Regions from separate parts of the Streptomyces sp. LaBMicrA B280 genome, predicted to be linked through region 2. Evidence: riboswitches for the same ligand, from Rfam matches in the RefSeq annotation. Region 2 holds a riboswitch; the other holds the start of a gene.
The links. Region 2 has a riboswitch for glycine ahead of gcvP (aminomethyl-transferring glycine dehydrogenase). Riboswitches for the same ligand answer to the same signal wherever they lie in the genome.
Positions count from the first base shown of each region.

Region 1 (6,928 bases), on a different contig from region 2:
CTCGGAGTTCACCAGCGACGGGTCGTCGACGACGTTCTCGTTGATCGCGGTGATCTCGCCGGTGACCGGGGAGTACAGGTCGGAGACCGACTTGGTGGACTCCAGCTCACCACAGGTCTCGCCCGCCTCGACGGTGGAGCCGACCTCGGGGAGCTGGGCGTAGACCACATCGCCGAGCGCGTTGGCCGCGAACTCGGTGATGCCGACCGTCGAGACGCCGTTGTCGGCGGCCGACAGCCACTCGTGCTCCTTGCTGTAGCGCAGCTGCTGGGGGTTGCTCATGGCCTGAATTCTCCTGTACGCGCGGGAGTGCTGATGACGGGGGGACGCTGGTGGCCGCCGGTGGGCGGGCGAATGTGCGCAGGGTCACGTGCCCGCCCGTCGGGGGCGGGGGCGCGACCGGGCTCGCTGTCTACTTCTGGCGCTTGTAGAACGGCAGCGCGACGACCTCGTAGGGCTCGTGCGTGCCGCGGATGTCCACGCCTACGCCCTCGGTGCCGGGCGCCGCGTGCGCCGCCTCGACGTAGGCCATGGCGATCGGCTTGCCCAGGGTGGGGGAGGGGGCACCGGAGGTGACCTCGCCGATCACCTCGCCGCCGGCGACGACCGGGTACCCGGCGCGCGGCACCCGACGACCCTCGGCGATCAGGCCGACCAGGACCCGCGGGGGGTTCTGCGCGGCGCGCTCGGCGGCCTCGACGAGCGCGGCGCGCCCCACGAAGTCGCCCTCCTTCTCGAACTTGACCACGCGGCCGAGCCCGGCGTCGAAGGGGGTCAGCGAGGTGTTCAGCTCGTGCCCGTACAGCGGCATGCCCGCCTCCAGGCGCAGCGTGTCGCGGCAGGACAGGCCGCAGGGCACCAGGCCGACGCCCTCGCCGGCCTTGGTCAGCGCCTGCCACAGCTCGACGGCGTGCTCGGGCTTGACGAACAGCTCGAAGCCGTCCTCGCCGGTGTAGCCGGTGCGGGCGATCAGCGCGGGGACGCCGGCGACGGTGCCGGGCAGGCCCGCGTAGTACTTCAGACCGTCCAGGTCGGCGTCGGTGAGGGACTTCAGGATGCCGGGGGAGGCCGGGCCCTGGATCGCGAGCAGGGCGTAGGCGTCCCGGTCGTCGCGCACCTCGACGTCGAGGCCGGCGGAGCGCTCGTCCAGCGCGTCCAGGACCACCTGGGCGTTGGAGGCGTTGGCGACGACCATGTACTCGGTCTCGGCGAGCCGGTAGACGATCAGGTCGTCCAGGATGCCGCCGTCGGCCCGCACGATCATCGTGTAGCGGGCGCGGCCGACGCCGACGGAGGCGATGTTGCCGACCAGGGCCATGTTCAGGAAGTCGGCGGCCTCGGGGCCCCTGACGGTGATCTCGCCCATGTGGGAGAGGTCGAACAGGCCCGCCTTGGTCCGCACGGCCAGGTGCTCGTCGCGCTCGGAGCCGTAGCGGAGCGGCATGTCCCAGCCCGCGAAGTCGGTCATCGTCGCACCGAGCGAGCGGTGCACGGCGTCCAGCGCGGTGTGTCGGAGTTCGGTACTGCTCATCGGTCGGTCGTCTCCCAGGGCAACAGGGATGGGGCGAGGAACGTTCCTCCCCATCTGTCATCGGAACCTGAGAGGTTCGCCGGGACCGCCACGGAGGCGATCACGGTTTGCACCTTGGGTGGGGCAGCCGTCACGGCGGCCCGCTTTTCAGATGTGCCTCGCCCGCGCGGTAACGGGGCCTGAGAGATTCAAGGGAGGGACTTGCTCCTTCGGCGCCCCAGCGAAGCCTGCTGGGGACTCTCCCGCGCGGATTCAAACGGCCGGTATGCAGTTGGCGGCCACATCATTGCACGTCGCGCCCCCGCCCGTCAGGGGTCGCATCCGTAACCGAGCCGTAGCGGTACGCGCACCCGCCCGTGGCCCACCGGGCATTACCTTCCCTTTACTTCCACCGGGCATGGAGATTGCGAACCACAAGGGGAGGACGATCACGGTGAACAGGACCATGGCGCACGCGACCGGTATCCCGGCGCCGAGAAGCCCCGCGGCCCACGAGCGGGTGGCCGCCCGCCCCGCGCCCGCCGCGCCCGCCGTGCTCGACCTGCGCGGCCGGGCCGCCCGGGGCCCGGACACCCTCCGCTTCGGCCCCCGGGACATCGTGGTGCTCACCGGGCTGCCCGGCAGCGGCAAGTCCACGCTGATGCGCCGCGCGGTCACCGCCCGCCGCGTCGACTCCCAGGACACCCGGGCCCGCTTCGCCGCCCGCCTGCCCCGCTTCCTGCCGTACGCCGTCTACCGCCCCCTGGTGCGCGCCGCGCACTACCGGTCGCTGCGCCGCGCCCTGCGCACGGGGACCGCCCTGGTGGTGCACGACTGCGGCACCCAGCCCTGGGTGCGCGCCTGGCTGGCCCGCGCCGCCCGCCGCTCCGGCGCCACCCTGCACCTGCTCCTGCTGGACGTGTCCGAGGAGACGGCCCGCACGGGCCAGCGCGAGCGCGGCCGCACCGTCTCCCCCCGCGCCTTCGGCCGCCACCGGCGTACGACGGCCCGGCTGCTGGGGGCGGTCGGGCGGGGGGAGGTGCCCGCGGGCTGCGGCTCCGCGGTGCTCCTGGACCGGGCCGCGGCAGACGCCGTACAGCGGATCGTGTTCATGGAGTACGGCTCTGTCACCGGTACCCGTTAGCCTTCATGGTCCCAGCAGTGGTTCCCAGCAGGCGGTAGGCAGATGGACTTCCCGGCGGACGTTCCCGCGGACTTCCCGGCACAGACACACCCCCACCCGCACGGCGGTTGGCCCGGCAATGAACTGGAGGAGGTGCTCTCGGCCTCCCTCGGCATACCCACGGCGGGCGGCCGGATCATCGAGGTCCTCGGCCGCAGCTTCGTCTGGGTGCCGCTGCCGTCCGGCGGCGGACCCGGCAGCGGCCCGCTGGACCTGCCCACCCTGGACATCGAGGGCCAGGCGTACGTGCCGGTGTTCAGCTCGGAGGAGCAGTTCCACCAGGCCGTCGGCTCCCACCTGTCGTACACCATCGCCCCGGCCGTGGAGTTCGCCCGCGGCCTGCCCCCGCAGGCGGGCATCGCGGTGAACCCCGGGGGCACGGTCGGCATCCCGCTCCCGCCGGAGGCCGTCGCCGAGCTGTGCCGCGCCGGACACACCCCGCTGGACGGCCCCGCCGGCGGCGGCCGCGTCCGGCTGTTCGAGCCCGACTGGCAGGACGACCCGGTCGACTTCCTCTCCGCCGCGTCCGCCGAGTTCGCCGCGACCGGCGTGGTCATCACCGCCCGCCGCTGCCTGGCCGTCGTCGAGAACGCCGACCCGGTCATGTTCGTCGGCGTGGAACTCTCCCAGTGGGAGGGCGACTTCCGCGCCCTGCCCCTGGAGGCCCTGGGCCGCGCCCTCGGCCAGATCCCGACCGCCTGGCCGGTCAACCTGATCCTGCTGGACGTGACGGACGACCCGGTGGCCGAATGGCTGAAGTCAAGCGTCCGACCCTTCTACATCCGCTAGGTGCCTGCCCGGCGGGCCCCAGCCGCGGCCTGGGCGAACGGACAACGGGCCCCGCGCCCGTCGGCGCATAAGCTGTCTCCACACGCGGGGCACGAGGGAGAAGAAGGGCATGACAAGGTGAGCGCCACCCACAGCGGAAGCGTCGAACACACGCTCCGCCACGTCACGCCCGGACGCTACGACGCCTACGAGGCCCTGCTTCGCGCGCTCGCCACCCCCTCCGCCGGCCAGATCTGGATGCTGCTGTGGCACGGCCAGGCCGGCTCCCCGGACGCCCAGTACGGGGACATGGAGGTCGGCGGCTGCCACTACGCGCCGTGCGTCACCTCCGCCCAGGAGCTGTCCGCCAGCGGCTGGAACCGCTCGTACGAGGTGGTCGACGGCCTGGACGTCGCCCGCACCCTCTACCCCGACCACTACGGTCTCTGGCTCAACCCGCACGCCCCCGGCGGCGGCGTCGGCATCCCCTGGCTGGACCTGCGCCGCATCGCCACCGGCCTGGACCGGCAGCCCGCGGGCCCCCTCAGGCTGACCGAACCCGGCATCGAGATCCCGCAGTTCTACGCCCTGCTCGCGCAGCACGCCCACCGCACCCCCGCCCTGCGCTCGCTGCGCCGCGCCTGGGTGCAGCCCGCGCTCGGGGCGCCGTACCTCGCCATCGGTCTGGACCTGTACGAGACCTCGCCCGCCGCGGTCGACTCGGTGCGCGCGATGATGCAGCGCTCCGTCGGCGCCGTCCCCGAGGGCCTGCCCGTCTCCACGGTCGCGCTGACCGACGACCACGACCCGGTCGTGATGTGGATGCGCGCCCAGGCCCGGCCGTTCTACGACCGCGAGGCCCACGTCGCCGCCCCGGCCGGCCACCCGGCACCCCAACTCCAGGCCCCGGCGCCGGGTTACGGCTATCCGCCGGTGCACGGCGGTTACTGAGGTTCCGTCGCTTCCGGTGCCGTTCCCGCCCTAATTCCCGAACCGCGGCATTACGGCGTTGTGTCCCAACTGACCCACGTCCGGGGGTCGTTACCCACTGTCCGGATAACGGAATCCTCCGCGGTGCATCACGGTTGCGCATACTTTCACCGTCAGCTCTGGCGAGTGATCGCAAGGACGCTGAAGACTCCCCACTCAGACCACGAGCCTTCCAAACTCGTGTTCGCTTGCAAGTCGACAAAGCCGCAAACCGCGGCAGCGCAGGCCGGTCACCACCGGCGAGAGGGGTCGCACATCGTGACCGCACCGATCGAGACCACCGGGGCGGCAGCCGAGGCGCAGCCTGAGGCTGTGCTCGCGGGAGCCGACAAGGGGCAGATCGAGGGTCGTTCCCTGGGCCAGATCGCCTGGACCCGCTTCAAGCGGGACAGAGTCGCCGTGGCCGGCGGCGTCATCGTGATCCTGCTGATCCTGCTGGCCATCCTCTCGCGCCCCCTGCAGGCCGCCTTCGGCCTCGACCCCAACGCCTTCCACCAGGACCTGATCGTCCCCGACACCTCGCTGCCCAAGGGCGGCCTGGGCGGCATGAGCCTGGACCACCCGCTCGGTGTGGACCCGAAGTTCGGCCGGGACATCGCCACCCGCATCCTGGAGGGCTCCTGGGTCTCGCTGGTCGTCGCCTTCGGCGCCACGATCCTGTCCAATGTGATCGGCGCGATCATGGGCGTGATCGCGGGCTACTACGGCGGCCGGGTCGACTCGATCATCAGCCGGCTGATGGACACCTTCCTCGCCTTCCCGTTGCTGCTGTTCGCCATCGCGATCTCCGCAACGCTCCAGGGCGGCGCCTTCGGACTGAACGGTCTGCCGCTCCACCTCAGCGTGCTCATCTTCGTGATCGGCTTCTTCAACTGGCCCTATCTGGGCCGGATCGTGCGCGGCCAGACCCTGGCCCTGCGCGAGCGCGAGTTCGTCGACGCGGCCCGCGGCATGGGCGCCAAGGCCCCGTACATCCTCTTCCGCGAGCTGATGCCGAACCTGGTCGGCCCGATCATCGTCTACTCGACGCTGCTCATCCCGACCAACATCCTCTTCGAGGCGTCCCTGAGCTTCCTCGGTGTGGGCATCCAGCCCCCGCAGGCCTCCTGGGGCGGCATGCTCCGCGAAGCGGTCACCTACTACCAGGTCGATCCCCAGTACATGATCGTGCCCGGCCTCGCCATCTTCATCACCGTCCTCGCGTTCAACCTGCTCGGCGACGGTCTCCGCGACGCTCTCGACCCGCGCAGCCGCTAGGCAGCCAGAGAGCTCACCCAAGTTTTCCGATCAATGGAGGGGAAGCAGACCATCATGCGAAGGTCAGCGCTGGCCGCGGTCGCGGCCATCGGCTCCGCAAGCCTGTTGCTCGCAGGCTGCAGCAAGGCCGATGACAACAAGGACACTCCGAAGGCGGCCGGCGCCAACGCGGCGACCAAGAGCGTCGTCAACGCGTCCGACAAAAAGGGTGGCACCGTCACCTATGAGATGTCGGACGTGCCGGACTCGTTCGACCCGGGCAACACGTACTACGCGTACATGTACAACTTCAGCCGTCTCTACGCGCGTCCGCTGATGACGTTCGAGCCCGCCCCCGGCTCCAAGGGCAACACCCTGGTCCCGGACCTCGCGGCGAGCAAGGGCGTCTCCAGCGACGGCGGCAAGACCTGGACGTACAAGCTGCGCTCGGGCCTGAAGTACCAGGACGGCTCCCCGATCACCTCGAAGGACGTCAAGTACGCCGTCGAGCGGTCGAACTTCGCGCGTGACGTGCTCTCGCTCGGTCCGAACTACTTCCAGCAGTTCATGAAGGACGGCGACAAGTACAAGGGTCCCTACAAGGACAAGAGCGCCAAGGGCCTGTCCTCGATCGAGACCCCGGACGCCACCACGATCGTCTTCCACCTCAACCGTGCCTTCCAGGAGTTCGACTACCTGGTCGCCACGCCGGAGACGGCCCCGGTGCCGCAGTCCAAGGACGACGGCGTCGACTACGTCAAGCACATCGTCTCCTCCGGCTCGTACCAGTTCCAGAGCTACCAGGACGGCAAGCAGGCCGTGCTGGTCCCGAACAAGAACTGGGACCCGAAGACCGACCCGCTGCGCAAGCAGCTGGCCAGCAAGATCGTGGTCAACCTGAAGGTCAACCCCGACACGATCGACAAGGACCTGCAGTCCGGCGACGCCACCGTCGACCTCGGCGGCACCGGCGTCCAGGCCTCCACCCAGGCGGACCTGCTCAACTCCGCGGACGGCAAGGCCAACACGGACAACACGTACGGCGGCCGTCTGGTCTACGCGGCGATCAACACCAAGCTGAAGCCGTTCACCAACGTCGCCTGCCGCAAGGCCGTCGAGTACGCCATCGACAAGGTCTCCGTGCAGACCGCCATGGGCGGCCCGATCCGCGGTGACATCGCCTCCACCGTCCTGCCGCCGGACATCACCGGCTACGCGAAGGCGGACGCCTACGCGACCCC
Region 1 is NZ_JBMJCT010000003.1:97,151-104,078, reverse strand. It holds gene gcvH (glycine cleavage system protein GcvH) at 1-282, opposite strand, end outside; gene gcvT (glycine cleavage system aminomethyltransferase GcvT) at 413-1,531, opposite strand; glycine riboswitch at 1,576-1,688, opposite strand; glycine riboswitch at 1,689-1,786, opposite strand; gene ACLF5H_RS02865 (AAA family ATPase) at 1,965-2,654, shown strand; gene ACLF5H_RS02860 (enhanced serine sensitivity protein SseB) at 2,697-3,482, shown strand; gene ACLF5H_RS02855 (enhanced serine sensitivity protein SseB C-terminal domain-containing protein) at 3,600-4,412, shown strand; gene ACLF5H_RS02850 (ABC transporter permease) at 4,710-5,708, shown strand; gene ACLF5H_RS02845 (ABC transporter substrate-binding protein) at 5,742-6,928, shown strand, end outside.
Region 1: it holds a riboswitch for glycine, as region 2 does, so the genes downstream of both, gcvT (glycine cleavage system aminomethyltransferase GcvT) here and gcvP (aminomethyl-transferring glycine dehydrogenase) in region 2, are expected to answer to the same signal.

Region 2 (6,928 bases):
GCCGCCGGAGTCCCGCCCGGTCGGCGTCGTCTTCCAGGACTACCTCCTCTTCCCGCATCTGTCCGCGCTGGACAACGTGGCGTTCGGGCCGCGCTGCCAGGGCCAAGGCAAGGCGGAGGCCCGTGCGCTGGCCGCGGCCTGGCTGGAGCGCATGGGGCTCGCCGAGCACGCGGACGCGAAGCCGCGCCGGCTCTCCGGCGGCCAGGCCCAGCGCGTGGCCCTCGCCCGCGCCCTGGCCACCCGGCCCCGGCTGCTCCTCCTGGACGAGCCGCTGGCCGCCCTCGACGCCCGTACCCGGCTGGAGGTCCGCGCCCAACTCCGGCGCCATCTGGCCGAGTTCGAGGCGGTCGCGGTACTGGTCACGCACGATCCGCTGGACGCCATGGTGCTCGCGGACCGCCTGGTGGTGGTGGAGCACGGCCGGATCGTCCAGGAGGGCGCCCCCGCCGACATCGCCCGCCGCCCGCGCACGGACTACATCGCTCAGCTCGTCGGCCTGAACCTCTACCGGGGCGAGGCCGCGGGCCACACGGTACGACTGGACGCCGGGCCCTCGATCGCCACCACCGAGGAGCTGTCGGGACCGGCCTTCGTGGCCTTCCCGCCCTCGGCCGTGACCCTCTTCCGGGACCGGCCCACCGGGGCCAGCGCGCGTAATCTGTGGCGCTGCGAGGTGGCCGGTCTGGAGACGCACGGCGACCAGATCCGCGCCGACCTCGCCGGTGAGCTCCGGCTCGCCGCCGACCTCACCACACTGGCCGCCGCCGACCTGGAGCTCCAGCCCGGTGCACCGGTCTGGGCGACAGTCAAAGCGACCCAGACCCACGCATACCCCGCCTGAGCCGACGGGCGCTCTACGGTGGGTGCCCATGACCCTGAGCATCCGCAACCAGCTCCCCGGCAGCGTCACCGCGGTCCACCCGGGCGAGGCCATGGCCACCGTCGAGGTCCGGCTGAAGGGCGGCCAGAACCTCACCGCGGCCATCACCCTGGCGGCCGCCGAGGACCTGGCCCTCGCCCCCGGCACACCGGTGCGCGCCCTGGTGAAGTCGACCGAGGTCTCCGTCGCCACGGCTCAGATCGAGGGCCTGTCGATCCGCAACCAACTGCCCGGCACGGTGGTCGGCCTGACCACCGGTGCCGTCATGGCGACCGTGCGGATCTCCGTCCCGGGCGGCGAGGTGACCGCCGCCATCACCCGGGACGCGGCCGTCCAGCTGGGTCTGTTCGTGGGCTCCGACGTGGTCGCCCTGATCAAGGCGACCGAGGTGGCCCTGGAGACGGCCTAGGGCGACCGACCGGTTCGTGCCGGGGCTCGTCCCGGGGCTCGTCCCGGGGCTCATCCCGGGGCGAGGCGTCCCCGCCCCCGTACAGGCGACCGAGGCACCCGTACCCACCCCCGCCCGACGGCCGAGGGCCCCGCCCGGACATCCGGACGGGGCCCTTGGGGCACGGGGGGGACGCGGTCAGTCCTCGTACGCGTCCAGCGGCGGGCAGGAGCAGACCAGGTTGCGGTCACCGAAGGCCTGGTCGATGCGGCGCACCGGCGGCCAGTACTTGTCGGCCACCGAGACCCCGGCCGGGAAGACGGCCTCCTCGCGGCTGTAGGAGTGCGCCCACTCGCCGCCGAGCGCGCCCGCGGTGTGCGGGGCGTTGTGCAGCGGGTTGTCCTCGGCGGGCCACGCGCCGGAGCCGACCTTCTCGATCTCCGCGCGGATGGCGATCATCGCGTCGCAGAACCGGTCCAGCTCGATGATGTCCTCCGACTCGGTCGGCTCGATCATCAGCGTGCCGGCCACCGGGAACGACATGGTCGGGGCGTGGAAGCCGTAGTCGATCAGGCGCTTGGCCACGTCGTCCACGCTGACGCCGGTCGCCTTGGTCAGCGGGCGCAGGTCGATGATGCACTCGTGCGCGACCAGGCCGCCGGGGCCGGTGTAGAGCACCGGGAAGTGCGGCTCCAGGCGCTTGGCGATGTAGTTCGCGGAGAGCACGGCCACCTGGGTGGCCCGCTTGAGGCCCTCGCCGCCCATCAGCCGGACGTACGCCCACGAGATCGGCAGGATGCCCGCCGAGCCCCACGGCGCCGCCGAGACCGGTCCGACGCCCGTCTCCGGGCCGGCCGCCGGCTGGAGCGGGTGGTTGGGCAGGTACGGCGCGAGGTGCGAGCGGACCGCGACCGGGCCGACGCCGGGGCCGCCGCCGCCGTGCGGGATGCAGAAGGTCTTGTGCAGGTTCAGGTGCGAGACGTCACCGCCGAAGTGGCCCGGCTTGGCGAGGCCCACCAGGGCGTTCAGGTTCGCGCCGTCGACGTACACCTGGCCGCCGGCCTCGTGCACCCGGGCGCAGATGTCGGCGACGTGCTCCTCGAACACACCGTGCGTGGACGGGTAGGTGATCATCAGCACGGCCAGCTGCTCGCGGTGCTGCTCGATCTTGGCCCGCAGGTCCTCGACGTCGATCTCGCCGTCCTCGGACGTCTTGACGACGACGACCTTCATGCCGGCCATCACGGCACTGGCCGCGTTGGTGCCGTGCGCGGAGGACGGGATGAGGCAGACGGTGCGCTGCTCGTCGCCGTTCGCGCGGTGGTAGCCGCGGACGGCCAGCAGACCGGCCAGCTCGCCCTGGGAACCGGCGTTCGGCTGCAGGGAGACCTTGTCGTAGCCGGTGACCTCGGCGAGGCGGTCCTCCAGCTCATGGATGAGCGTGAGGAAGCCTTCGGCCTGCTCGGCGGGCGCGAAGGGGTGCAGCGCGCCGAACTCGGGCCAGGTGATGGGCTCCATCTCGGTGGTCGCGTTGAGCTTCATGGTGCAGGAGCCCAGCGGGATCATGCCGCGGTCGAGCGCGTAGTCGCGGTCGGACAGCTTGCGCAGGTAGCGCAGCATCGCGGTCTCGGAGCGGTGCTGGTGGAAGACCGGGTGGGCGAGGAAGTCGTCGCCGCGCAGCAGCGCCTCGGGCAGCGCGTCCCCGGCGGCCGCGTCCAGCGCCTCCAGGTCGGCCTCGACGCCGAAGGCGGCCCAGACGCTCTCCAGCTGCGCCCGCGTGGTGGTCTCGTCGCAGGCCAGGGAGACGTGGTCGGCGTCGGCCAGGCGCAGGTTGACGCCCTTGTCCCGGGCGGCGGCGACGATCTCGGCGGCCCTGCCGGGCACTCGCGTGGTGACGGTGTCGAAGAAGGCGCCGTGCGTGATCTCGATGCCGCCGGCCTTCAGGCCCTCGGCGAGCAGTGTCGCGTAGCGGTGGGTGCGCCGGGCGATGGCCTTGAGGCCCTCGGGGCCGTGGTAGACGGCGTACATGCCGGCCATGACGGCGAGCAGCACCTGCGCGGTACAGATGTTGCTGGTGGCCTTCTCGCGGCGGATGTGCTGCTCACGGGTCTGGAGGGCCAGCCGGTACGCCTTGTTGCCGTCGGCGTCGACGGACACGCCGACCAGGCGGCCGGGCAGGCTGCGGGCGAACTTCTCGTGCACCGCCATGTAACCGGCGTGCGGGCCGCCGAAGCCCATCGGGACGCCGAAGCGCTGGGTGGTGCCGATGGCGATGTCCGCGCCCAGCTCGCCCGGGGAGGTCAGCAGGGTGAGGGCGAGCAGATCGGCGGCGACGGTGACGAGCGCGCCCAGCTCGTGCGCCTGCTCGATCACCGGCTTGATGTCGCGTACGGCACCGGAGGCGCCGGGGTACTGGACCAGCACGCCGTTGATGTCACGGGCGGCGATGTCGGCCGGGATGCCCGCGCTCAGGTCGGCGACGACGACCTCGACGCCGGTCGGCTCGGCGCGGGTCTGGATGACGGCGATGGTCTGCGGCAGGGCGTCCGCGTCGACCAGGAAGAGACCCTTCTTGTTCTTGCCCATGCGCCGGGACAGCGCCATGGCCTCGGCGGCGGCCGTGCCCTCGTCCAGGAGGGAGGCGCCGGAGGTGGGCAGACCGGTGAGGTCGGCGACCATGGTCTGGAAGTTCAGCAGGGCCTCCAGGCGGCCCTGGGAGATCTCCGGCTGGTAGGGCGTGTAGGCCGTGTACCAGGCCGGGTTCTCCAGGACGTTGCGCAGGATGACCGGCGGGGTGAAGGTGCCGTGGTAACCCAGGCCGATCATGGAGCCGAGGACCTGGTTGCGGTCGGCGAGCGAGCGCAGCTCGGCCAGCACCTCGGCCTCGGTCCTGGCGCCCGGCAGGTCGAGGGCGTCGGCGTTCTTGATGACATCCGGGACCGCGGCGGCGGTCAGCTCGTCCAGGGAGCCGTAGCCGACCTGAGCGAGCATCTTGGCCCGCGCCTCCTGGTCGGGCCCGATGTGGCGCTGTTCGAAGGGGATGCCCGCTTCGAGCTCGGAGAGCGGAATGCGATGGGCGGTCATGGCGGAGGCCTCCTGGTCTGACGACCTTCGAAGGGCACCACGGCGCGGGTGCCCGGACGGCCTCCCCCTCTGTCATCTCAACCTGAGAGCTTCACCGGCACCTTGACGGCACCGGCTTTCACCGTCGGTGAGAGCGGAAGCCGTCGACACCCGCCCTGCTTTCCAGAGTGACCTCGTCCATGCGGTACGTGAGCCTGAGAGATTCCGGGGAGGATTTGCTCCTTCGGCGCCTCCGAGGTGGGTCGGAGGACTCTCCCGCATGGGGTCAGCAGCCGCAATCAGACTACCAGCGAGGTCAATGGCCGGATTCTCAAGTGGCCGCGGCAGTGAATGTGCTCTTTCGTAGTGCTTACGGATGAGTTGCGACCAGTTGGAGGGAGAGGGACCGTGCAGACCGACATCGATCCGCGCAACCTGATCGGCCGCAAGGCGTTCGACCGCAAGGGCACCAAGATCGGCACCATCGACGAGGTGTATCTGGACGACGCCACCGGTGTCCCCGAGTGGGCGGCCATACGCACCGGCCTCTTCTCCCGCGACGCGTTCGTCCCCCTGGAACCGAGCGAGCTCGTCGAGGGCACCCTCCATGTCCCCTTCGACCGCTCCCTGATCAAGGACGCCCCCGACTTCGGCGTGGGCCGCCACCTCTCCCCCGAACAGGAACTCCAGCTCTACCACCACTACGGCCTCGACGTGACCCCGGACGCCGCCCCCGACCACACCTTCGGCAAGCTGGCGGGCTCGGAGGAGACATGACCCCGGGCGCCAGGGGCGGGCGGCATCAGGGGGCGGGTGCCGTGACGACCAGAGGCAGCGGGTCCGCCGGTTCCAGCGCGGGGTCCGTGACGAGGAAGGTGCGTATCCGCCCCGGCGGCGACTGCGGGGTCTCGAAGCGCACCGTCACCCGGCCCACTCCGCTCCCCTGCACCCATCCGTGCCCGTGCTCCGCGTGCCGCACGTCCTGGCCCGCCCGCCAGTGCGGCAGCACCGGCTCCCGGGGCATCGCCACCGGCTCGGCCGCCGCCTCCTCCGGCGCCGGCTCCGCCCGCGAGGACGCCTGGGCGAACAGGTCCTCCTGGGTGTAGTCGGCGAGCCCGGAGACACCGACACCGAGCAGTCGCACCCCACCCGTGGTGTCCACGGACTCCAGCAGGCGCTCGGCGGCCTCCCGCACGACCGCCGGATCGTCCGTGGGGCCCCGCAGCGTCTCGGAGCGGGTCAGCGTCGAGAAGTCGTACCGCCGCACCTTCAGTACGATCGTCCGCCCGGACAGCCCCGCATCGCGCAGCCGCCGCACACACCGGTCCGCCAGCCGCCGTACCTCCAGGCCGATCCGCAGCCGGTCATGGATGTCCACGTCGTACGTGTCCTCCACCGACACGGACTTGGCCTCCCGCTCGGCCACCACCGACCGCTCGTCCCGCGCCAGCGCCATGGCGTACAGCGCCTGCCCATGGGCCTTGCCGAGCAGGCGTACGAGTTCGTCCTCGCCCGCCTCGGCCAGTTCCTCGACCGTCGTGATCCCGGCGCGCCGCAGATGGTCGCCGGTGGCCGGACCCACCCCCGGCAGGGTCCGCACCGGCAGCGGTCCCAGCAGCGCCCGCTCGGTGCCCGGCTCGATGAGCACCAGGCCGTCCGGCTTGGCCCGCTCGGAGGCGATCTTCGCGAGCATCTTGGACGCGGCGAGCCCCACCGACCCGGTGAGCCCCGTGACCGTACGGATGTCCGCGCGCAGCCGGACGCCCGCGCGCCGCGCCGACTCCGCGTCCCGCGCCGCGTCCGAGGCCGCCAGGTCCACGAACGCCTCGTCCAGGCTCAGCGGCTCCACCAGCGGCGACAGCTCTCGCAGCAGTGTCATCACCTGCTCGCTGACCGCCCGGTACAGACTGAAGCGGGGCACCAGATACGCCGCGTTGGGCGCCAGCCGCCGCGCCTGGGCCATGGGCATCGCCGAGTGCACTCCGAAGGCCCGCGCCTCGTACGACGCCGTGGCCACCACTCCGCGCGGTCCGAGCCCGCCGACCACGACCGCCTTCCCGCGCAGGCTCGGCTTGGACGCCTGCTCCACCGAGGCGTAGAAGGCATCCATGTCGAGATGCAGGATCGTGGGCGCGTTTCTCACATCTCCGATGCTGCACCACGGCACTGACAATCCGACGTCGCCCGGCGGCCCGTCGGGTCAGGGGCGGTTCAGACCGCCCGGTTGCGGCGCCGCGCCAGTTCGTCCGCCGGGTTGTGCCCGACCAGCGTCTCGCCCGTGTCGACGCGCTCGCCGTGCAGCTGGGACAGGGCGTTCTCCACGTCCCGCCAGACCACGCCGACCGCGATCCCGAAGACGCCCTGGCCGCCCTGGAGGAGCGCGTGCACCTCGTCGGGCGAGGTGCACTCGTAGACGGTCGCGCCGTCGCTCATGAGCGTCATGCGCTCCAGATCGCAGAAACCGCGCTCCCGGAGGTGCTGCACGGCCGAGCGGATGTTCTGGAGCGAGACCCCGGTGTCCAGGAACCGCTTGACGATCTTCAGGACGACGACGTCCCGGAAGCTGTACAACCGCTGGGTGCCCGATCCGTACGCGG
Region 2 is NZ_JBMJCT010000009.1:8,716-15,643, reverse strand. It holds gene ACLF5H_RS08705 (ABC transporter ATP-binding protein) at 1-841, shown strand, start outside; gene ACLF5H_RS08700 (TOBE domain-containing protein) at 870-1,289, shown strand; gene gcvP (aminomethyl-transferring glycine dehydrogenase) at 1,467-4,352, opposite strand; glycine riboswitch at 4,525-4,620, opposite strand; gene ACLF5H_RS08690 (PRC-barrel domain-containing protein) at 4,740-5,108, shown strand; partial or broken gene ACLF5H_RS08685 (DNA polymerase IV) at 5,033-6,474, opposite strand; gene ACLF5H_RS08680 (MerR family transcriptional regulator) at 6,543-6,928, opposite strand, start outside.